3 regions of the Marinovum sp. 2_MG-2023 genome follow, and region 2 is predicted to be linked to each of the others. Evidence: riboswitches for the same ligand, from Rfam matches in the RefSeq annotation. Region 2 holds a riboswitch; each other region holds the start of a gene.
The links. Region 2 has a riboswitch for cobalamin ahead of Q4577_RS15155 (TonB-dependent siderophore receptor). Riboswitches for the same ligand answer to the same signal wherever they lie in the genome.
Positions count from the first base shown of each region.

Region 1 (7,409 bases), on a different contig from region 2:
GCCTGCGCCATGCGGCGCGGGGTGATTTCGCGATGGCGTTTTACAACCCGCGATCCAAGGCCCGCCCGCATCAATTTGCTCGGGTGCTGGACATCCTGCGCGAGGAATGCGGGCCGGATCGGCTGATCATCTTTGCGCGGGCGGTGTCGACCGCACAGGAGACGGTGCAGGTTGTCACCCTCGATCAGGCGACACCGGATATGGCGGATATGCGCACGGTGGTTCTTGTCGGCAACAGCGCCACGCGCCGCACCGGCGATTGGGTCTATACGCCGCGCGGGGCCACATTGTCCGGGGTCACCCCATGATCGCGCAACCACTCAAAGACCCCCGCCGTCGTGTCGCAGGTGGCGCGCGCAGGCAGGTCGGGGCGGTCTATCATGATGACCTCGATCCCCAACACCCGCGCCGCCAGCAACTTGGCCTCGGCACCGGTGCCGCCGGAATTCTTTGCCACGATGTGGCTGATCGCATGACGGCGCAACAGGGCGCTGTCGTCGGCCTCGGTAAAGGGGCCGCGGGCGATGACAACCTCGGCATGGCGCAAGGGCAGGGGCGCGGCGGGTGGATCCACCAACCGCACAAGGTAGTGGTGATGCGTCTGCGCGGCAAACAGATCAAGCTGCTGCTTGCCGATGGCAAGGAACACCCGCGCGGGGGGCTGTGTCTGTGGCGGCGGCAGGGCGCTTGGCGCGTCCTGCACGCTTTGGACATGCCGCCAGCGATCCCCGGCACCCGGTTGCCACGGCGCACGTTCAAAACCCAGCAAAGGCGTGCCGGTCTCGGCACAGGCGGCAATCGCGTTCTGGCTGATCCGGGCGGCAAAGGGATGCGTCGCGTCGATCACATGGCTGATCTTTTGGGCGCGGATATAGGCGGCCAGCCCGGCGCTGCCGCCAAATCCGCCGATGCGCGTTGGCAGCGGCTGGGCCGCCGGGGCCAATGTGCGTCCGGCATAAGAGAAGGTCGCCGGGATCGGCGTGTCGGCAAGACGGCGGGCCAGCTGGCTGGCTTCGCTGGTGCCGCCAAGCAGCAAGAGGCGGGTCATGTCTGATCCTTGGCTGAATGTGATCGGTCTGGGCGAAGATGGCCTGTGCGGGCTGTCGGATGCAAGCCGCGATGCAATTGCGCAGGCACAGGTGATCTTTGGCGGGCCGCGCCATCTTGATCTGGTGCAGGCCGGCACGCGCGGTCGGCCCTGGCCGGTGCCGTTTGATCTGGCGCCGGTGCTGGCATTGCGCGGACAGCCTGTGGTGGTGCTGGCCTCGGGGGATCCGTTCTGGTTTGGCGCCGGCAGTATGCTTGCGCAGCGGCTGGCCCCCGACGAATGGCGCGCCCATCCGGTGGCGGGTGTGGTGTCGCTGGCCTGTGCGCGCCTGGGTTGGCGGGTCGAAGAGACCCGTGCTCTGGCCCTGCATGCGGCAGAGTTCACCGCCCTATCTACGGTGCTGCATCGCAGTGCAAAGATCCTGGCCACCCTGCGGGATGAGGCGGCGCCAGACGCATTGGCGCAATGGCTGACAGCGGCGGGGTTTGGCGCGGTGCGGATGCATGTGCTCGAACGGCTTGGCGGTCCAAAGGAGCGCCACCGCCAGACCCGCGCAGATGACTTTCAGCTCGACGGGATTGCCGCGCCGGTGGCTGTTGCGCTGGATGGGGCCGATCTTGTGCGCGGGATCGGGCTATCCGGTGTGCCGGGCCGGGGCGAGCATCTGTTTCACCATGACGGGCAGATTACAAAATCACCGCAACGTGCGCTGACCCTTGCAGCGCTTGCCCCGCGACCCGGCGAGATGCTGTGGGACATCGGCGGTGGTTCCGGGTCGGTGTCGGTTGAATGGGCGCTGGCGGGTGGTCATGCGCTCACGATTGAGCCGCGCGCCGAACGGTGCGCCAATATCCGTGCCAATATTGCGACTTTTGCCTTGTCGCGGCAGATCACCCTGCTTCAGGGCCGCGCGCCAGAGGTGCTGAGCCACGATCTGCCGACGCCGGATGCGATTTTTGTCGGCGGTGGCGGCTCGGCGGATCTGTTTGCCGCGCTTTGGGGCTATTTGATGCCCGGTGCCCGGCTTGTCGTCAATGCGGTCACGCTGGAAACCGAAACCCTGTTGCTGGCAATGCAGGCACAGCATGGCGGGACGCTGACCCGGATTGACATTGCCCAGGCCGCGCCCTTGGGGCGGTTGCGTGGCTGGGTCAATGCACGTCCGCTGGTGCAATGGGCGGTGACGCGATGACGGAGCCGGGTTTGTTCGTCGGGCTTGGGTTTCGCAAATCCGTAAGTGCCGAGGCCCTGACAACGGCTTTGACTGCGGCCCTGGCTGCGGCTTTGGCCGAGGTCGGGGCACAGGCCGGACCGGCAGATCAGGCCAGACCGGTCGATGGTGTCGCCACAGCCAGGGCCAAGGCACAGACACTGGCCGCCCTTCTGCCTGATGCGCCGGTGATCGGTGTTGATGTGGCCGGCGTTGCAACCCCCACGCAATCATCGGCCGCGCTGGCCGCCTATGGCACCGGGTCCGTGGCCGAAGCGGCGGCGTTGATCGCGGCGGGACCGGGCGCACGGCTGTGTCAGACACGCAGGATTATTGGCGGCGTCAGCGTCGCAATCGCACGAGGAGAGACAACATGACGGTGCATTTCATCGGGGCTGGACCGGGGGCGGCGGATCTGATCACCCTGCGGGGGCGCGATCTGATCGCGGCCAGCCCGGTTTGTCTTTATGCCGGGTCGCTGGTGCCCGAGGCGCTGTTGGCGCATTGCCCGCCGGGCGCGCGGATCGTCAACACCGCGCCGCTGTCGCTGGACGAGATCATAGATCTGATCGCCGAGGCGCATCGCGCGGGTCAGGATGTGGCGCGGCTGCATTCCGGGGATCTGTCGGTCTGGTCGGCGATGGGCGAACAATTGCGCCGCTTGCGCCGGTTGGACATCCCCTATGACGTCACCCCCGGCGTGCCCAGCTTTGCCGCCGCCGCGGCGACGCTGGGCGCAGAGCTGACCCTGCCGGGCGTGGTGCAATCGGTGGTGTTGACGCGGGTATCGGGGCGCGCCAGCGCAATGCCCGCCGCAGAGAGTCTGGAAAACTTTGCCCGCACCGGGGCTGTGCTGGCGATCCATCTGTCGGTGCATGTGCTGGACAAGGTGGTCGCCACATTGCGCCCGCATTACGGCGCAGACTGTCCCGTTGCGGTGGTCTGGCGCGCAAGCTGGCCGGATGAGCGGGTGGTGCATGCCACCCTGGACACGTTGGAAACCGCCGTCGGCGCCGAAATGGCGCGCACGGCGCTGATCCTGGTTGGCCGGTCGATCGGGGCAGAGGACTTTGCCGAGAGCCGTCTTTATGCCGGGGATTACGATCGCCGCTACCGTCCTGTGGGCACCGATCCCCGCTTTCCGGAGACCGGCGCATGACGCCCGGTCTGGTGATTTCCGGCGCGGCGTCGGGCGTGGGGAAAACCACCTTCACGCTGGGGCTGATGGCGGCGCTGCGGGCGCGCGACATGGCGGTGCAGCCGTTCAAATGTGGTCCCGACTATATTGATCCGGCCTTTCACACCGTGGCGTCGGGGCGGGCCTCGTTCAATCTGGATGGCTGGGCCATGTCAGCAGAGCGCATGCATGCGCTGGCGGATCGGACAGCCGATATTGCGCTGGCCGAAGGGTCGATGGGGCTGTTTGACGGCGTGGCGGTGCCGGGTGAAACCGGCGCAGGGGCCAGTGCCGACATCGCCGCGCTGATGGGCTGGCCGGTGATCCTGGTAATTGATGTGACCGGACAGGCCCAGAGCGCCGCCGCCGTGGCGCAGGGCCTGGCACGGTTTCGCGCGGATGTACCCATCGCCGGGGTGGTGTTGAACAATGTTGCCTCGCCGCGCCATGATACGCTGGTGCGGGCCGGGTTTGCGCAGGCCGGGATTGCCGTTCTGGGCGCTTTGCCGCGTCAGGTCGGGATCGAGCTGCCCTCGCGCCATCTTGGGCTGGTGCAGGCCGAAGAAACCGCAGATCTTGAAAGATTGCTGAGCGAGGCAGGCAAGGCCGTGTCGCAGTATTGCGATCTGGACGCGATTGTTGCGGCGGCACGGTCCGGGGCGGGCCATGCCAGCGCGCCGCCGCCGCCAACGCGCCCACCCGGGGCACGTATTGCCCTGGCGCGGGATTCGGCCTTTTCCTTTGTCTATCCGCATCTGATAGAGGGCTGGCGCAGCGCCGGCGCAACGATCCTGCCGTTTTCGCCGCTGGCGGATGAGGTCCCGGATGACAGCGCGGATTGTTGTTGGCTGCCGGGCGGCTATCCCGAACTGCACGCAGGGCGGCTGGCGGGCAATGACCGGCTGCGGTCCGGTCTGCACCGTTTTGCCCAGACCCGCGCCGTCCACGGTGAATGCGGGGGCTATATGGCACTGGGGGCCGGGCTGGTCGATGCACAGGGGCAGCGGCACCAGATGCTGGGGTTGCTGGGGCTTGAGACCAGTTTTGCCAAGCGCAAAATGAACCTGGGCTACCGTCTGGCAGAGCTTTCTGCGCCAATGCCGGGGTTCGAGGTGGGCACACGCCTGCGTGGGCATGAGTTCCATTATGCCCGTATCCTGAGCCAGCCGGATGCCCCGCTTGCCGAAGTGCGTGATGCCAACGGCCTTGTCGTGGCGCAAACCGGATCGCAACGCAAAAGCGCGGCTTCGGGCCATGCTGCGGCCGGTGGTCAGGTCAGCGGAACCTTCTTTCATCTTATCGCCGAGGCCAGCCAATGAGCGCATTTGTCTCCTTTGTGTCGTCTGGTGCGGGCGACCCGGACCTGCTGACCCTCAAGGCGGTGGACCGGTTGCAACGCGCCGATGTGGTGTTGTTTGATGATCTGGCTTCGGGGCCGGTCCTAAGCCATGCGGGGGCCAATGCCGAGCTGATTGCCGTTGGCAAACGGGCGCGCCGCCCCTCGGTCAAGCAGGATCATGTCAACCGTCTGTTGGTGGATCATGCCCGAACCGGCGCGCGGGTCGTGCGGTTGAAATCCGGGGATAGCGGAATTTTTGGGCGTCTCGAAGAAGAGATGATTGCGCTGGAGGCCGCGGAAATTGCCTATGAAATCATTCCCGGCGTGCCGTCGGCCTGTGCGGCGGCGGCAGCGGCGGGGTTGCCATTGACCCGGCGGTTGACCGCGCGGCGGGTGCAATTTGTGACCGGGGCGGATGTGACGGGCGAATTGCCCGAGACGCTGAATTGGCCCGCGCTGGCAGATTCCGAAGCCACAACAGTGGTTTACATGGGGAAACGCACCTTTCCCAAACTGGCGGCCGGTCTGATTGCCCACGGTCTGCCGCCGGAAACGCCGGCCCTGCTGGCCGAGGCCGTCGGCCATCCCGAACAACGCCTGCATCGCAGCACGGTTGCGACACTGGCCAAGCAGCTTGCCCAGGCGCGTCCCGACCAGCCGGCGGTGATCCTTTATGGCCCATTGGCCGAAACGAAAGCGGCGTTGGCGACATGCGGGGCTTGACTTGGCGGGCCGGCTCACGTCTATCTGAACCCCTGTTTGGTGCCCAGACATGCGCAAAGCGCAGGGCTCAATCGGGAACGGGGAAGGGTGGACCAAGTTGCGGCACCCAAAGCCCCGGCCGCCCCCGCGACTGTATGCGGAGAGCGCGTTCTGAAAGACCACTGGGGGGAGATGCCCTCTGGGAAGGTAGAGCGTTGCCTCGACCCGCGAGCCAGGAAACCGGCCATCGGATTATTTCAACCCGCCGTCGGGTGTGACGGCAAGGAGATCAAAGACATGCACATCGAACCCGGCGTCGTTACGGGCGCCAAACTCATCCTCAGCTACGCAACCGCGACAACCGCGGGGCTTTATACGCTCAAGACCGCCTTTGACGCGGTGCGCCAGCAGGGGCTGGGCTCGCTCGCGTTGCGCACGGTTGTGGCGACGGCGGCAGTGTTGGTGTTTTTCCAGATCCTGCCGCATTACCCGGTTGGCGTGTCAGAAGTGCACCTGATCCTTGGCTCGACCCTGTTCCTGATGTTGGGCGCCGCGCCGGCCGCGATCGGCCTGGCGCTGGGGCTGTTGATTCAGGGCATTGTGTTTGCCCAGTTCGACCTGCCGCAATACGGAATGAACGTGACCACGCTGCTGGTGCCGCTGTTCGGCTTGCAATATCTCGCGCGGCGTCTGATCGCGCCGGGCACCGCATATGTTGACCTGAAGTACAGCCAGGCGCTGGCGCTTTCGACCGCTTACCAAGGTGGTATTGTGGCCTGGGTGGCGTTCTGGGCCGTTTATGGTCAGGGCTTTGCCGAAGTTGGCCAGGTGATGGCATTTGGCGCGGCTTACATGCTGGTGATCCTGCTGGAGCCGCTGGTCGATCTGGCCGTTCTGGCCGCTGCAAAACGGCTGCAAGGGCTGAAAGGCTCTGCCTGGGTGACCGCGCGGCTTTTTGCTTGAGCACCAGATGTGATTGAGACGACACCAAGGGGGCTTCGGCCCCCTTTTTCGGGAGTACGGGCTTTGGAAACACTGCGATGATCGAACTTGATCTGATCGGCATTGGAACCGGTAACCCGGATCACGTCACGGCCCAGGCCGTACAGGCGATGAATGCCGCTGACCTGATCCTGATCCCGTTGAAAGGGCCTGAAAAGACCGACCTCGCCGGTTTGCGGCGCGATCTTTTGGCGCGCCATTTGGACAACGCACAGACACAGGTGGTGGAATTCGACCTGCCGCAGCGTGATGTCGACAACCCGTCGTATCGCACCGGGGTGTCGCAGTGGCATGACGCCATTGCCGCATCCTGGGAACAGCAGATCCGCACAGTGCTGGGGGAAAATCCAGGCGGGCGGGTTGCCTTGCTGATCTGGGGCGATCCGATGTTGTATGACAGCAGCCTGCGGATTGCCGAACGGCTGGGGCGGCGGATGCCGCTAGAGCCACGTGTGATCCCCGGCATCACCTCGATTCAGGCGTTATGCGCCGCACATGCGATCCCGCTTAATACGGTGGGTGGGTCGGTCACGATCCTCACCGGGCGTCAACTGCGCGCGCAAGGGTGGCCGCCCGAAGCCGAGACCGTGGTTGTTGTGCTGGACAGCGGTGGCGCGTTTGAGACGCTCGACCCGGAGGGGATTTCGATCTGGTGGGGCGGCTGCGTGGCAATGCCGCAAGAGAGGCTGGTCGCCGGTCAACTGGATGCGGTCGGGGCCCAGATCATCAAAACCCGAGAAGACCTGCGCGCCCGGCATGGCTGGGTGATGGATATCTATCTTATGCGGCGCGCGGGGTAAGCGTTCGCCGAGATGACGCATGTCTGGCTTTGGGCGTACTTAACATAACCCTGATTATGGGGTGCGCGTATCTGTAGCCGCAAAGCTAAAATGTCACCCATGAGCAATTCAGGAATGTCACTCTCCCCCAA
Region 1 is NZ_JAUOSD010000020.1:55,594-63,002, forward strand. Features, by position in the region: gene cobJ (precorrin-3B C(17)-methyltransferase) at 1-308, shown strand, start outside; gene Q4577_RS18805 (cobalt-precorrin-6A reductase) at 266-1,048, opposite strand; gene cbiE (precorrin-6y C5,15-methyltransferase (decarboxylating) subunit CbiE) at 1,047-2,240, shown strand; gene Q4577_RS18815 (cobalamin biosynthesis protein) at 2,237-2,635, shown strand; gene cobM (precorrin-4 C(11)-methyltransferase) at 2,632-3,417, shown strand; gene Q4577_RS18825 (cobyrinate a,c-diamide synthase) at 3,414-4,754, shown strand; gene cobA (uroporphyrinogen-III C-methyltransferase) at 4,751-5,497, shown strand; cobalamin riboswitch at 5,518-5,740, shown strand; gene Q4577_RS18835 (energy-coupling factor ABC transporter permease) at 5,774-6,439, shown strand; gene cobF (precorrin-6A synthase (deacetylating)) at 6,517-7,278, shown strand.
Region 1: linked by a shared signal. The riboswitch ahead of Q4577_RS18835 (energy-coupling factor ABC transporter permease) and the one ahead of Q4577_RS15155 (TonB-dependent siderophore receptor) in region 2 are both predicted to bind cobalamin.

Region 2 (7,409 bases):
TCTCGCGCGTTTGGGGCATCCAGGCGGCATGGCGCGCCCGCGTGCCGATCGCCAGATCGGAAATGTTGCTGCGGCCCTGATGTGGCAATAGGCCAAGCGCGGCCCGCAAAAGCGTGGTCTTGCCCGCGCCATTTGGACCGATCAGCCCGACACATTCGCCGGGACCGATGGCAAAGGACAGGTTGCTGACAACCGGGTGGTCGCCGCGCAGGACCGTCAGACCGGAAACCTCCAAAAGCGGCATCATGCGAATTCCTTGCGGGTCTTGTAGATCAAATGCAGGAAAAGCGGCGCGCCGATCAGTGCCATCACAACCCCCAGCTTCAGATCCCGATCCGGCAGGATCAAGCGCACGGCAATATCCGCCGCCAGGACCAGCGCCGCCCCGCCAAGACCCGAGGCAAAGACCAACCGCGAGGGCCGGGCGCCGACAAATGGCCGCAGGATATGCGGCACGACCAAACCGACAAAACCTATGGCCCCGGCCACCGCCGTGGCCGCGCCGACCACACAGGCGGTGCCAACCACCAATGTCATCCGCAGGCGGGGCAGGCGTATGCCAAGCGCGCCAGCCGCGTCTTCGCCCAGGGTCAGCGCATCAAGCCCCCGGCCCAAGGACCCGAGCAAGATCCAGCCAAACAGCGACAATGGCAGCGCCAGCCAGACATGTATCATCGACCGATCCGCCAGCGATCCCATCATCCAGAACACGATTTCCGAAGTGGCAAAGGGGTTGGGCGACAAGTTCAACACCAGCGACAGAAGCGCCCCGGCCAGAGCCGAAATCGCAATCCCCGCCAGGATCAGCGTCAACGACGCCCCGCGCGGCCCCGCCAGCACCATCACCAGCATGACACCGATCAAGGCCGTGCCGAGCGCGGCAAGCGGCAATGCCAGGGTAAAGGCCGCCGCCGCACCGGTTTGCAGGGCAATCACCGCCCCCAAAGCCGCCGAGGATGACACCCCGATCAACCCCGGCTCGGCCAATGGGTTGCGCAGATAGCCCTGCATGGCGGCACCGCTCATGCCCAGCGATGCGCCGGTGATCACGGCCAGCACCGCACGCGGCAGGCGGATTTCCCGCATCACCAGCGTCATCGGCGCGCCCGTATCGGTGAACAACGCCCGCAGGCTGTCGCCCACCCCGACCGGCGCCGGGCCGATCAGCATCGACGCCGAAAACAGCGCCAGCACCCCTAGGGTCAACAGAAGCATGAGGCGGGTCATGGCCGGGTTTCCAATTCGCGGCGCAGGGGCAACAGACCTTCGATTGCGCGCAGCACATGCGGCGTGCCACAGACCCAATCGCTGTTGGTCAGACTGGCGCCCTTGGACGCGCGGCGCAGGGCATGCACCACCGGATGATCCATGATCGCCTCGGCCCGGCTGGCACCGGGATAGGGTTGCCCGGTGATGATGGCCTCTGGCGCGGTCAATGCCAGGATCTCCAACGGCATCGCGCCGCCGTTTTCATAACCTGCTTCGATGGCGATATTGTCAAACCCGGCGGCGGTCAGGATGTGATGCGCCAGCGAACCCCGCCCTGACGTGAAGCCGTTGGAATAATAAAGGGCGGCACGCGGGCGGCGTGTGACCTCGGCCTGAAAAGCCGCCAGTTGCCTGTCAAAATCGCGCAGCATTTCCTGGGCCTTTTCCGTTTGGCCGAGAGCCGCGCCCATCTGGATCAGATTGGTGCGCACATCCATCATGTTGTTGGCAATGTCGAATGTCACAACCGAAATCCCCAGGTTTTGCAGGATGTCCACCGTCGCACGGGCGGTGTAGCGGCCGGCAAGGACCAGATCTGGTTGCATCAGATAGATTTCTTCGGCCCGGCCATGGGTGATCGGGTATTGCATCGCGTCTTCGGCCATGGCCGAACTGCGGCTGTCCCGTGCCAGAAACGACACCGCGTGCAACTGGCCGGGGGCGGCCAGCAGCATCGCAAGTTGATCGGTGCACAGGTTGATCGACACAACCTTTTGCGGGGTGTCCCCCGCCGCCGCACCCACCGCTGCCGCCGCGCCAAACATCAGCGCGGCGGACAGGGTCAGTGCCTTACAAAGACGCACGGATTCCAAAATAGGCCGCGCGGTCCGATGTGCCATAGCCCGGTGCGGTTTGGTATTCCTCGTCAAAGACGTTTTCGATCCTCAGGTAGATTTCGGCGTTGTCCATCACCTTGTATGTCAGGGTCGAATTCAACGCGCCATAGGGGTCAAGCCCCTCTGCGCGATCCCCGGCCCAAAGACCGGTGACGGCCAGGCTGGTCTGGCTGCCGAAATCTGCGGTCACAGTGGCAGCGGCCTGATGGCCGGGAACTGCGGCGGACCAGCTCGAGCTGTCCAGATCGGCATCGGCAAAGCTGTCGGTCCATGTGTAAGAGCCGTCAAGCCGCACGCCCTGCCACAGCTCTGTGCCGCCAGCCAATTCGATGCCCTGCCGGGTCGAGGTGCCAGAGGCCTGCACATAGGTGCCAGCGGTAAAGGAATAGTCGATGATGTCCTCGGCCTCGATATGAAAGGCCGTGGCACGGATATAGCCCCGGTCGCCAAAGCGTTTCTCGACACCAAGGTCGAAACTCTTGGATGTTTCGGGATCAAGATCCGAATTGCCGGCAAAGCCATCATAAAGCTCATACCCCGACGGGGCGCGGAACCCGGTTGCGGCATTGGCCCGGAAGATCAGATCCTCTGTCGGGCGATAGACCGCCGACAGCCGCCCGGTGGTGAAGCCGCCAAATTCGGAATGTTCGTCATAACGCAGCGCCGCCGACAGGTTCCATTCCGTGCTGGGCGCGGCTGTCACCTCGGCAAAGAGACCGGTGACCGACGTGTCATGGCTTTGCCCATCGGTATAAAGCCCAAAGATCGAGTGATCGAGCGTCAGGGAGGTGTCGAATTCCTCGACCGTGTGATCGGCGCCGAACACCAAACGGGTGGTGTCGGTCAGATCAACGCCGCCCTGATAGCGGTATTCCATCCGCGTGCCGGTATAGTCGAATTGATCATCAGACACGCCGCCAAAGCTGGCAGCGGAGCCGGTCAGGGTGCGATCAATACGGAAATAAGAGGCCGAGACCGTGTGATCAAAGCCACCGGTGACGAAATCCAGTGCGATGCGCAGGCCGTCCTGTTGTTTCTCGGTGACCTCATCCGAACTGCCATCCAATGGCACACCGCCGGAGGTTTCATCGTAATCATAGGTCGATTCTTCGCTGAACGCCGACAGATGCAGGACCGTGTCGGGACTGCCCAGATCATAGCTGCCGGCAAAGCTCAGGCGCTTGGCGTTGAAACCGTCGGCCTCGTCGTTGCCATCGTTTTCGTCGGCGGCGGAAAATCCGTCGCTGTTGGCATAGGACAGGGTCAGCGCGCTTTCGTGGCCTTCGCCCTTGTTGGCAAAGGTGACCGACGACCGCAGGCTTTCATAGGCGCCATATTCCGCCGTCATCTGAACGCTCAGCCCGTCGCGGGTGGCGCGTTTGGTGGTGATATTGATCACCCCGCCCAGGGCTTCGGATCCATAAAGCGCCGATTGCGAACCGCGCAGGATTTCAATCCGCGAGATGTCAGAGGTCATCAAGCCGCCAAAATCATAAGCCACCTGTGGGCCGGACGGGTCAGAGACGTCGATGCCATCGACGCGCACCGCGATATTGTTCTGGTTCACGCCGCGAATGAACACACCGGCGGTGGTGCCCAATGGGCCGGTGGTGCGCAGGGTGACGCCGGGTTGGCGGGCCAGGAAATCAATGGCTCTGGTCTCGCCGGTGGCCTCCAGCTCTTCTTCTGTGATGACATCCACGGCAACGCCGGTTTCGTCTTCGGCCACGGCCTCGTATCCGGCGGACAGGATCAGGACGCCCAGATCATAGGGATCGTCCTGTGCAAAGGCCGGTGCGGACAACAATGCGGGCAGGGCCGCGGTTGTCAGAAGTTGTGTTCGGGTCATGTCTGTCCCTCCGATTGGCCCTGTGAGTGCAAAGGGCCGATTGATAATCAAACCGGAGGTCACCCCCCGTCTCAGTGAAATCACCGCAACGGGGTTGCCGTTATCCATCGCACGCCCCGCGCCCGGATAGGGTGATCGCCTGGCAGGTCTCCTGACTTCGCGGGTCGTCACATCCCCGGGCCTTCCCGCAGCCCAAAAGGGGGCCACAGTGGCAATTTCCGGGTTTGCTCGCCGCTCACAGTTGCGGGGGCAGTCGCGGGTTTGCACCGCGTTCCCTTTTCACGGACCTCTTGCGAGGCCCGAACCAAAGCGTGCTTTCGTCTAGTCACGCAAATGCATTGTGACAAGCGGCCATTTTGACCCATCCGGCGTCAAATCCGCGCGTTGTGGCCCCGGGTCTACAGGATCGAAGGCTTTTGAATGGGCCAGCAGGGGCAAACGGGGGCAATGCCGGGCACGACAACGGGAATGGATGGGAAATACGGGAATTCGTGGGACGATCTTGGGGAATGCGGTGTTCGACCGCCAATTGCCCCTCAAGACGAATCAAATTTGACCACTCTCGCGTGATTCTGCGGGCTGAAACCGGGCCGTGTCGCTATTTTGGGCGTCTGGTTAGAATTTTTTTGGGAAATCATGGGCCGTTGGGCGCGTTCCAGTACCTTACCACATATAGTGTTGGGCCGGGATCTCTTTCGCTAGAACTTCCGCGTTGGACCGCGATTTCGCCGCTATATTTAGTTTTCCACAGCCCCTGTGAACAAACTGTAGGGGCGATTTCCCATAAAGAGCAGTTGATTTCCATGAATTCCCATGGCATCCCTAGTATCACGATGAGGGACGGAACAAGGGGCAACAAAGACCCCGCACCGAATACTCAAAAACAATAAAAATGGTTTCATACAGGCACCGTCTTTCATCGTGAACAGAATCCGGCGCGCGGGCGAGCAGACATCCCCCCAGGTGGCGCGCGCAGCTGGACTTCCCGCCAAGCGGGACATGGGCGGCGGGTTGATCAGTGGCAGCAGATCAACCCGCCGTTTTCCATTTCAAATTGGGGAAAATACGGGGCGCGAGGCAAAGGACGGCAAGGACAGTGAGCCGCAGGTTCAGAGGCGAAAGCCATCACAAGGTGGATGCAAAGGGCAGGGTGTCAATCCCGGCCGGCTTTCGCCGTGTGATCGAGGCCGCTGATCCCAACTGGAAAGTCGGAGAAAACCCGGAGCTTGTGATTGTCTACGGCAACAAGAAGCTCAACTGCCTTGAATGTTACACCATGGAAGCCATCGAAGAGGTCGACAAGAAAATCGACGCTCTGCCGCGTGCATCCATGGAACGGAAAATGTTGCAGCATATGTTCCACGGGCAATCCTTCCCCACCAATGTGGACGAGACCGGCCGACTGGTCCTGCCTGCGAAGCTGCGCAACAGAATCAATCTTGAGAAAGAGGCCTTCTTCATTGCGGCTGGCGATACGTTCCAGATCTGGAACCCCGAGACCTATGAAAATGAAGAGCTGGCCAAGACCGAAGCATGGCTGGAAGAACTGCCGGAAGACTTCGATCCCATGTCGTTCCTTGATGGACCGGTCGGAGGCGTTTGAAGAATGGCCGCAGCCCCACATAAACCCGACGCCGCGCCGCATGTCCCCGTCCTTATCCGCCCATTGATCAAGGCGGTGTCGCCGGTCACTGGCACCTGGATCGACGGCACATTCGGGGCCGGCGGCTATACCCGCGCATTGTTAGAGGCCGGGGCGGATGAGGTGGTCGCAATTGACCGCGATCCGCTGGCCTTCGAAATGGCGGCAGATTGGCTCGGGGACTATGGCGCGCGTGTGCGCCCGGAAAAAACCGTGTTCTCGGCAATGGACGAAGTCGCCGATCAGGTGGACGGCGTGGTGCTTGATCTGGGTGTGTCCTCGATGCAGCTGGACCGCGCCGAACGCGGCTTTTCCTTCATGCGGGACGGGCCGTTGGACATGCGGATGAGCCAACAGGGCGTCAGCGCCGCCGATCTGGTCAACAATCTGAGCGAAGAAGAATTGGCCGCAATCCTGTTCACCTATGGGGAAGAGCGTGCCTCGCGGCGCATTGCCAAGAATATTGCACGGGTGCGGGCGGACACCCCGTTTGAAACCACGTTGCAATTGGCCGGGGTGATCGAACGGTCCCTGCCACGGTCGAAACCCGGCCAAAGCCACCCCGCAACCCGCAGCTTTCAGGCGCTGCGCATCGCGGTCAACGACGAATACAAGGAATTGTTTCAGGGGCTTATGGCCGCCGAACGGGTGTTGAAACCCGGTGGTCTTCTGGCGGTTGTGACCTTTCATTCGATCGAGGACCGCATGGTCAAACGGTTCTTTACCGCCCGTGCCGGCCATTCCGGCAATACCAATCGCTATGCGCCGCAAACCGCCGTGGTGCCCGCCCAATTCGATATTCTCACACGCAAGGCCGTCGGCCCGGATGATCAGGAGCTGGAGGAAAACCCAAGGTCGCGGTCATCGCGGCTTCGGGTGGCGCGGCGCACGGATATGCCTGCCGGGGCGGTCGATCCCAGCGCAATTGCCATGCCGCAGCTGAAGGGGAAAAGGTAATGCGGTCGTTCTTGTATATCCTGACATCTTTGGCGGTGATCGGTTTGGCGTTCTGGGCCTATCACGAAAACTACCGAACCCAGGAAGCAATTGAAAAATCGGCACAATTGCAGCGTGACATTGGCACGGCGCGGTCGCGGCTTTCGGTGTTGCGGGCGGAATGGGCCTATTTGAACCGGCCGGACCGGCTGCGCGACCTGGCAGAGCTGAACTTTGACCGTCTTGGGCTTTTGCCGCTGCGCCCCCATCATTTTGCCAATATCGACCAGGTGACTTTCCCGATGCCGGACTTTGATAATATGGAGCCGATCACCAATCCGGTGGCTGTGTCATCACAAGGTGAGGAGCAAGAGCCATGATCCGCACGCCGCTGCGCCCGCTGGCCCGTATTCTGGAGGCCCGCCAAAAAGGTGAAAATCCCGACGCCATCGAACGGGAAAACATCCGATTGCGGCACGAGGATATGCGCGACCGTTTGCGGGTGCGCGCCGAACAGCGCCTGCTGTTGATGGGGATCATGTATTTCTGCGCCTTTTTGGTGATTGGCGCGCGGATGGGGCTGCTTGCGGCGTCTGAACCGGCGGAACCACGCGGTGCCAGCAATGGGGCCAGCATCGTGGCGCAACGGGCGGATATCGTGGATCGCAAGGGGCGGCTTCTGGCCACCAACATGGAGACCCATTCGCTTTATGCCCATCCGCAACAGATGGTTGATCCGGTGCGGGCGGCGGCGGAACTGGGCAAGATCTTTCCTGATCTGGATGTCCAGGATCTGACCAAGCGGTTCACCTCGGATCGTAAATTCATGTGGATTCGCAAGAAGCTCAGCCCGGAACAGAAGCAGGCGGTGCATGAT
Region 2 is NZ_JAUOSD010000013.1:76,231-83,639, forward strand. Features, by position in the region: gene Q4577_RS15140 (ABC transporter ATP-binding protein) at 1-244, opposite strand, end outside; gene Q4577_RS15145 (iron ABC transporter permease) at 244-1,227, opposite strand; gene Q4577_RS15150 (ABC transporter substrate-binding protein) at 1,224-2,072, opposite strand; gene Q4577_RS15155 (TonB-dependent siderophore receptor) at 2,059-3,954, opposite strand; cobalamin riboswitch at 4,078-4,278, opposite strand; gene mraZ (division/cell wall cluster transcriptional repressor MraZ) at 5,051-5,557, shown strand; gene rsmH (16S rRNA (cytosine(1402)-N(4))-methyltransferase RsmH) at 5,561-6,553, shown strand; gene Q4577_RS15170 (cell division protein FtsL) at 6,553-6,912, shown strand; gene Q4577_RS15175 (penicillin-binding protein 2) at 6,909-7,409, shown strand, end outside.

Region 3 (7,409 bases), on a different contig from region 2:
GGGGCGGATTGGCTGTGATGGGCCGGTGGCGCTGGTCACCTTGCCCTGTCCGGCGCTTGGCGTGCGGCTGTGGCATTATCCGGCGGCGCAGGGTCTGCGGCTATATGGGGTGGGTCTGACGGCACAACAGGTGCGTCGGTTCCTGACGCCGCTTGGGCTGCGCTTGCGGGGGACGATCCGCATGCGTGCGTTGGCGCAACTTGGCTTTGGCACCGGCGTGTCCAGCGCGCGACTGGTGGCGCTGGCGCAGCTTGCCGGGTGGCGGGGCCGGCCATTGGATCTGGCGCGGGCCTGCGTCCGGTTTGAAGGTGCGTCCGATCCGCTGGCCTTTGCCGCCCCGTCGCGTCTGCTATGGGCGTCGCGAGTGGGCGATTGTCTGGCTGATCTGCCGGGCCAACCCCGATATGAGATCCTGGGTGGGTTTTGGGGTGGTGCGCGCTGGACCGAGCCGCAGGATCAGGCCTTTCCTGATATTTCCGACCTGATCGCACCATGGAGGCAGGCCCGAAACCTGCCTGATATCGCGGCCCTGGCCAGCGAAAGTGCCGCGCGGTGTCAGGCGATGCGCGGGCCAGAGGGCGATCCAACCCCGGATCTGGCGCGCGACTTGGGCGCGCTTGGCTGGCTGCGCGCCCATACCGGCTGTGCGCGGGGGCTGATCTTCTCGCCCGGCAACGTGCCGTCGACCGGGGCAGAGACCCTGCGCGCCGCAGGGCTGCGCCATGTCCTGCAATTTCGTGGAGGCGCGTGATGAACTTTGCCGCGATGATGTTGATTGCGATGGCGCTGGATGTGGCGATCGGCTGGCCAAAGCCGGTGTTCCAAAGGATCGGCCACCCGGTGACATGGCTTGGCGCTGTGATTTCCGGCCTTGAACGGCGGTTGAACCATCCGGGCGCAGGGCGGCGCGCGCGCGGCACGCTGGCCGCGCTGCTGGTGATTGTCTTGGCGGCGTTTTGCGGCGCGCTGCTGCAAAGCCTGCTGCCCTCGGGCTGGCTTGGGATCGTGATCGGCGGTGTGCTGGCATGGCCGTTAGTGGCCCTGCGCGCGATGCATGAACATGTTGTTGCCGTCGCCGACCCGCTGAACGCCGCGCTGAGTACCGACCCCCCGGACACAGATGCACTGGCCGAGGCGCGTTACGCGCTGTCAATGATCGTCGGGCGCGATCCTGCGCAGCTGGACACCGCCGGGATTAGCCGCGCGGCGTTGGAAAGTCTGGCCGAGAACAGTTCGGACGGAATTGTCGCGCCGCTGTTTTGGGGGGCCGTGGCCGGGCTGCCCGGCATTGCCGCGTACAAGGCGATCAACACGCTGGATTCGATGATTGGCCACCGTACCGAACGGTATGAGGCGTTTGGCTGGGCGGCGGCGCGGATCGACGATCTGGTGAATCTGATCCCGGCGCGTCTGTGTGGCGGATTGTTTGCACTGGCTGCGGGGCGTTTTGGTCTGCGGGCGCTGCGGGTGATGGTGGCGGATGCGCGGGCCCATCGGTCGCCCAATGCCGGCTGGCCCGAGGCGGCCATGGCCGGCGCGCTGGATGTCCGCCTGTCCGGGCCGCGAATCTATGGCGATCATATCGCCCGGGAACCCTGGCTGAATGCCGATGCCCGCGATCCAGAAGGGGACGACCTGCGCCGGGGGCTTGCGCTTTATCGGCGGGCCATGGGATTGGGGGCGCTTGGGCTGGCGTGTTCTGCGCTGATAATCTGGAGTTTCTGATGCGCGATCACGGCGGCAATATCGATTTTGCACAGGCACATTGGGGCCGCAGCGATTGGATTGATCTGTCCACCGGCATCAACCGCCAGCCTTGGCCGGTGCCCGCGCTGCCCGCATCGGTCTGGACCGATCTGCCCACCCAAGCGGCGAAGTCGGCCCTGTTGGCGGAGGCCGCCCGCGCCTTTGCCAGCGATGCCCCCTGTGTTGCCCTGTCGGGCGCGCAACAGGCGATCCAATTGGTGCCGCAGCTCGCGGCGCCGGGCGCGGCGCGGGGGCGGGCGCGCATCCTTGGCCCGACGTATAATGAACATGGCGCGGCACTGGCGGCCAATGGGTGGCTGGTGCAGGAGGTCTCTGCACTGGCGGATCTGGCCGGGGCGGATCTGGCGGTTGTGGTCAATCCCAACAACCCCGACGGGCGCCATCACGACCGCCAGACGCTTTGTGATCTGGCCCGCGATGTCGGCCGGCTCGTCGTTGACGAAAGCTTTGCCGATCCGGTGCCAGAGCTGTCCCTGGCGGCGCAGGCCGGATCGCTTGCCCACGGCGGTCAGTTGATTGTGCTGCGCTCCTTCGGCAAGTTCTGGGGGCTTGCGGGGCTGCGGCTTGGCTTTGCCTTTGGGGATCGCGCCACCGTGGCACGGTTGTCCGAATTGGCTGGTCCCTGGCCGGTTTCGGGGGCGGCGCTGGAAATCGGACGCGCGGCCCTGGGCGATCACGACTGGCATCGTGCCACGGTGGCGCGACTGGCACAGGAAACCGGTCGGCTTGATACCCTGGCGGCGGGCGCGGGTTGGACCCTGCTGGGCGGGACGCATCTGTTTCGCACTTACGTCACCCCAGACGCCGAGACCGCCCGCGACCACCTCGCCCGCGCCGGAATCTGGAGCCGGATCTTTCCCTATGCGCCGCAATGGATTCGCCTTGGCCTGCCGGGAACGCCGATTGAATGGGCGCGCCTGGAACAGGCTTTGACCCTGTAAGGCCCGAACAGGGCCCTGACCCGTTCAGCGCGCCAGTTCCAACAGCCCCGCAACATCCAAATGGGCCTCCAGATGATCGGCCAGCGCATCCAACGCGGCCTCAACCCGCCCCTGATGACTGTCACCCGAGGTGGCGATGCCAATGGCACCAAGGTAGGCCGCACGAAACGCATCCGCGACAAACAGCCCGTGCAAATAGGTGCCGGTCACCCGACCGCAGGGTGAAATCGCGCCTTCGGGCGCACCGTTGATATGGGCAAATGGCCGGGCGCGATCCGGACCGTCCGAACGTCCGATATGAATCTCATACCCCTCGACCGCAAGGCCCGAGGCCGCATGACGCGCCGTGACCTGCGACAATTGCTTGTTGGGCTGCATCTCGGTTTCGATATCCAACAGACCCAAGCCTTCGGTCGCGCCGGGGGCCCCTTCGATCCCTTCGGGATCGCGGATGGCATGCCCCAGCATTTGATAACCGCCACAAATCCCCAACACATGCCCGCCACGCCGGTAATGGGCCATCAGATCAATATCCCACCCCTGAGCGCGCAGAAATGTCAGATCGGCACGGGTCGATTTCGTGCCAGGCAGGATCACCAGATGGGCGTCGCCCGGAATTGCACTGCCCGGCGGGACCATCACCAGATCAATACCAGCCTCACCGGCAAGCGGATCAAGATCATCAAAATTGGCGATCCGGGACAGCATAAGACAGGCGATTTTCACCCCGCCCTGCTTTGGCGCACGGGCCAGATCCAAAGCATCTTCGGCAGGCAGCACATGCGCCTGCGAAAACCAGGGCAGCACGCCATACCCGCGCCACCCGGTGCGCGCCGCGATCAGACGATAGCCATCATCGAACAGGGTCGGATCGCCGCGAAATTTGTTGATCAGAAATCCCGCGATCATCGCGGCGTCGCCGGGGTCCAAAATCGCCTGGGTGCCGACAAGCTGTGCAATCACCCCGCCGCGATCTATATCGCCAGCCAAAACGACAGGCACCCCCGCGGCACAGGCAAAGCCCATGTTGGCGATGTCATTGGCACGCAAATTCACCTCGGCGGGCGAGCCTGCGCCTTCCACGATCACCAGATCATGGCGCACCTTCAACCGGGCAAAACTCTCCAGCACCGCCCCCATCAACTGTGGCTTCAACGCGCTGTAATCGCGGGCCCGTGCCGTGGTCAGATGCCGCCCCTGAACCACCACCTGCGCGCCCGTGTCACTTTCGGGCTTGAGCAGAACCGGGTTCATATCCGTCAGGGGTTCAATCCCGCAGGCCAGGGCCTGCAAGGCCTGCGCACGCCCTATTTCGCCGCCATCCGCGGTTACGGCGGCGTTGTTGGACATGTTTTGCGGCTTGAACGGAGCGACCGAAAATCCGCGCCGCAGGGCCGCACGACACAATCCCGCGACCAGCATGGATTTGCCGACGTTTGACCCCGTGCCCTGCAGCATCAGCGCGCCCATCAGATCCCGCCGCGACATTTGGAGAGGCCGGGATTGCCTCCGGCGGGGATATTTTTTTCCAAGAAGAAAGCCAAAGTGTGGCACCGCGCCTCGGGCCGGACAACCGGGGGAGACGCGGTGCTTTCTCCTTGGGCGGTCATCGGGATCCCTCCCTGTACCGCAGAGACATTTGAGCATTTCATCCTTAAGAAACCCTTACTTTCTTCTTGGTGAAAATATCCCGGGGGAGGCGCAGGGCGCCGGGGGCAGAGCCCCCATATTTCGCCTAGAATTCCACGCCGGCCTGCGCTTTGATCCCGGATCGAAACGGGTGTTTGACGAGGGTCATTTCAGTCACCAGATCGGCCGCCTCGATCAGGGGTTCCGCCGCGTTGCGGCCGGTCAGTACAACATGGGTCATTTCCGGTTTCTCTGTGCGCAGGAACGTCAGGACCTCGTCGATCGACAGATAGTCATAGCGCAGCGCGATGTTGATTTCGTCCAGCAGCACCATGCGGATTTCCGGGTCACGGATCAGTTCCTTGGCCTTTTCCCAACCGGCCTGTGCGGCGGCGATGTCGCGGGCGCGGTCCTGGGTTTCCCAGGTGAAGCCTTCGCCCATTGCGTAAAACTGGCAGAGATCGCCAAAATGCCCGGTGATCAGGCTGCGCTCGCCGGTGTCCCATGCGCCCTTGATGAATTGGACAACAGCGCAGGGCATGCCATGCGCGATACAACGCAGAATCATGCCAAACCCGGACGAAGACTTGCCCTTTCCCGGTCCGGTGTGGACAATTATCAGCCCTTTCTCACCTTCTTTCTTTGCCATGATCTTGTCGCGCGCGGCCTTTTTCTTGGCCATTTTGGCGCTGTGGCGGGCAAGAGTTTCGGGGCTGTCGGTCTGGTCGGGCATGACGGTCTGTCCTCGTGCTTGACAAAAGGGATGCGCTCGCGCACTCAGGGCGCACGTTGGTTCCTGTCCTTATGGCAGGCGAAGAGGGAATGCGACAGGGTTTGCGATTTGAAAGATCGCCCGTCCAAGCGCAGCCGCCCCCGCGACCGTGACCGGAGAGGTCATCCAAGCCACTGGCCCACACAGGCCGGGAAGGTGGATGACCATGGGGGCTCCCCCCGATATCCGCAAGCCGGGAGACCTGCCAGCGTTGATGTTTACGGGCAGACGGGGTGTTTCTGCGACCGGATGGGTGACTCTGGTCGTGTGTCTTGTGCGCTCGGTTTTATCCTCTGGACTTTCCCCTGATGCCCTACAGAGGGAAAGTTGCGATGACGGCCATTCTAAGTGTCTGTGTGACCTGCCGAGAGGCAGGGTCCGACCCCGAGGACGGCATCCGCCCGGGCGCGCATTTGCGCGACAGGCTTGAGGCGCTTGAATGCCCCGAAGGGGTAGAGATCCGCGCAGTGGAATGCCTGTCCGCCTGCAAGAACGGCTGTGCTGTCGCGCTCTCGGCGCCGGGCAAGTGGAGCTATGTCTATAGCCATATGAGCCCCGAAAACGCCGCCGACATTCTGGAAGGATCCGCCGCCTATGCGGCCACGGCCGACGGTTTGGTGCCCTGGCGTGAGCGCCCGGTGATCTTTCGCAAACAAAGTCTCGCACGTATTCCGCCGCTTTTGGCACAGCCCGATCCACAGGAGTAGATCATGTCCGATCTGACCAAGATTCCCGTCACAGTCATCACCGGTTTTCTCGGCGCGGGGAAAACCACGTTGATCCGCCACCTGATGGCCAATGCGGGCGGGCGCAAGCTGGCCGTTCTGGTCAATGAATTTGGCACCGTTGGCGTCGATGGCGACATCTTGCGCCAATGTGCTGATGAAAATTGCCCCGACGAAAACATCGTTGAGCTGGCCAATGGCTGTATCTGCTGCACCGTCGCGGATGAATTTATTCCCACAATCGAGGCGCTGATGGCGCGGCCGCAGAAGCCGGATCATATCCTGATCGAGACCTCTGGGCTGGCGTTGCCCAAACCTTTGCTCAAGGCGTTTGACTGGCCTGCGATCCGGTCACAGATCACGGTCGACGGCGTGATTGCCCTGGCCGATGCCGAAGCTGTGGCAAGCGGGCGTTTCGCACCGGATGTGGCGGCGGTGGATGCGCAGCGGCAAGCTGACGACAGTCTGGATCACGAAACGCCATTGTCAGAAGTGTTCGAGGATCAGATCAATTGCGCCGATCTTGTGTTGTTGTCCAAGGCGGATCTGGCCGGAGAGGCCGGTATGGCCGCGGCCCGCGCCGTGATCGAGGCCGAGGCGCCACGCAAGTTGCCGATGCTGGCGCTGACCGAAGGGGTGATTGATCCCGACGTCGTGCTGGGTCTGGGTGCCGCCGCCGAGGATGATCTGGCGGCCCGGCCCAGCCACCATGATGGCACCGATGACCACGAGCACGAGGATTTCGACACCGTGGTGATCGAGCTGGGCGAGATCGAAGATCCAGAGCACCTCGTCGCGGCAATCGCACGTCTGGCGCAGGAGCAGAAGATTTTGCGCGTCAAGGGCCATGTGGCGGTGGCGGGCAAGCCGATGCGGCTGTTGGTGCAGGCTGTCGGCGCGCGGGTCCGTCATCAATTCGACCGCCCCTGGGGCAGCGATCCGCGCCGCTCGGCGCTGGTGGTGATCGCCGAGCATGACGATCTTGACCCGGATGCGATCCGCACGGCCCTGGGCCAGGCTCTGCCTGCCTGATGCATATCGTCTTTCGCGAAAGCCACGGTCTGGAAGAGACCGAGACGCCCATGGATCTGGGGCAAACCCCCGCCGATCTGGTGGCGCTGTCCTTTTCGGACAGTGATCTTGGGGCTTTCGCGGCGGGCTGGCATCGCGCCAATGGGGGCTTGCCCAGTTTGCGGCTGGCCAATCTGGTGGCGCTGCGCCATCCGGTTTCGGTGGACACCTATGTCGAGTCCACGCTGGCCGGGGCCAAGGGTATTCTGGTGCGTCTGATCGGCGGCGAGGCCTATTGGCCCTATGGCTTGGCCTCGCTTCAGGATCTGGCGCGGCGCAAGGGGATTGCGCTGGCGGTTTTGCCCGCCGATGGCCGCGACGATCCACGTCTTGATGCGCTGTCGACCCTGCCGGTATCGTCCCTGCGGCGGCTCAAGACGCTTTGCGATGCGGGGGGCGCAGTGGCGGCGCAGGCGGCGCTGGCGCAAATGGCGTTGGCCTCCGGGTTTTATGCCGGGCCGGTGTCCGGCGACAAACGCCTGCCGGCTCAGGGGTTTTATCATC
Region 3 is NZ_JAUOSD010000020.1:42,489-49,897, forward strand. Features, by position in the region: gene Q4577_RS18745 (propanediol utilization protein) at 1-751, shown strand, start outside; gene cbiB (adenosylcobinamide-phosphate synthase CbiB) at 751-1,725, shown strand; gene cobD (threonine-phosphate decarboxylase CobD) at 1,725-2,708, shown strand; gene Q4577_RS18760 (cobyric acid synthase) at 2,733-4,178, opposite strand; gene cobO (cob(I)yrinic acid a,c-diamide adenosyltransferase) at 4,444-5,070, opposite strand; cobalamin riboswitch at 5,111-5,334, shown strand; gene Q4577_RS18770 (DUF1636 domain-containing protein) at 5,442-5,816, shown strand; gene cobW (cobalamin biosynthesis protein CobW) at 5,820-6,866, shown strand; gene cobN (cobaltochelatase subunit CobN) at 6,866-7,409, shown strand, end outside.
Region 3: linked by a shared signal. The riboswitch ahead of Q4577_RS18770 (DUF1636 domain-containing protein) and the one ahead of Q4577_RS15155 (TonB-dependent siderophore receptor) in region 2 are both predicted to bind cobalamin.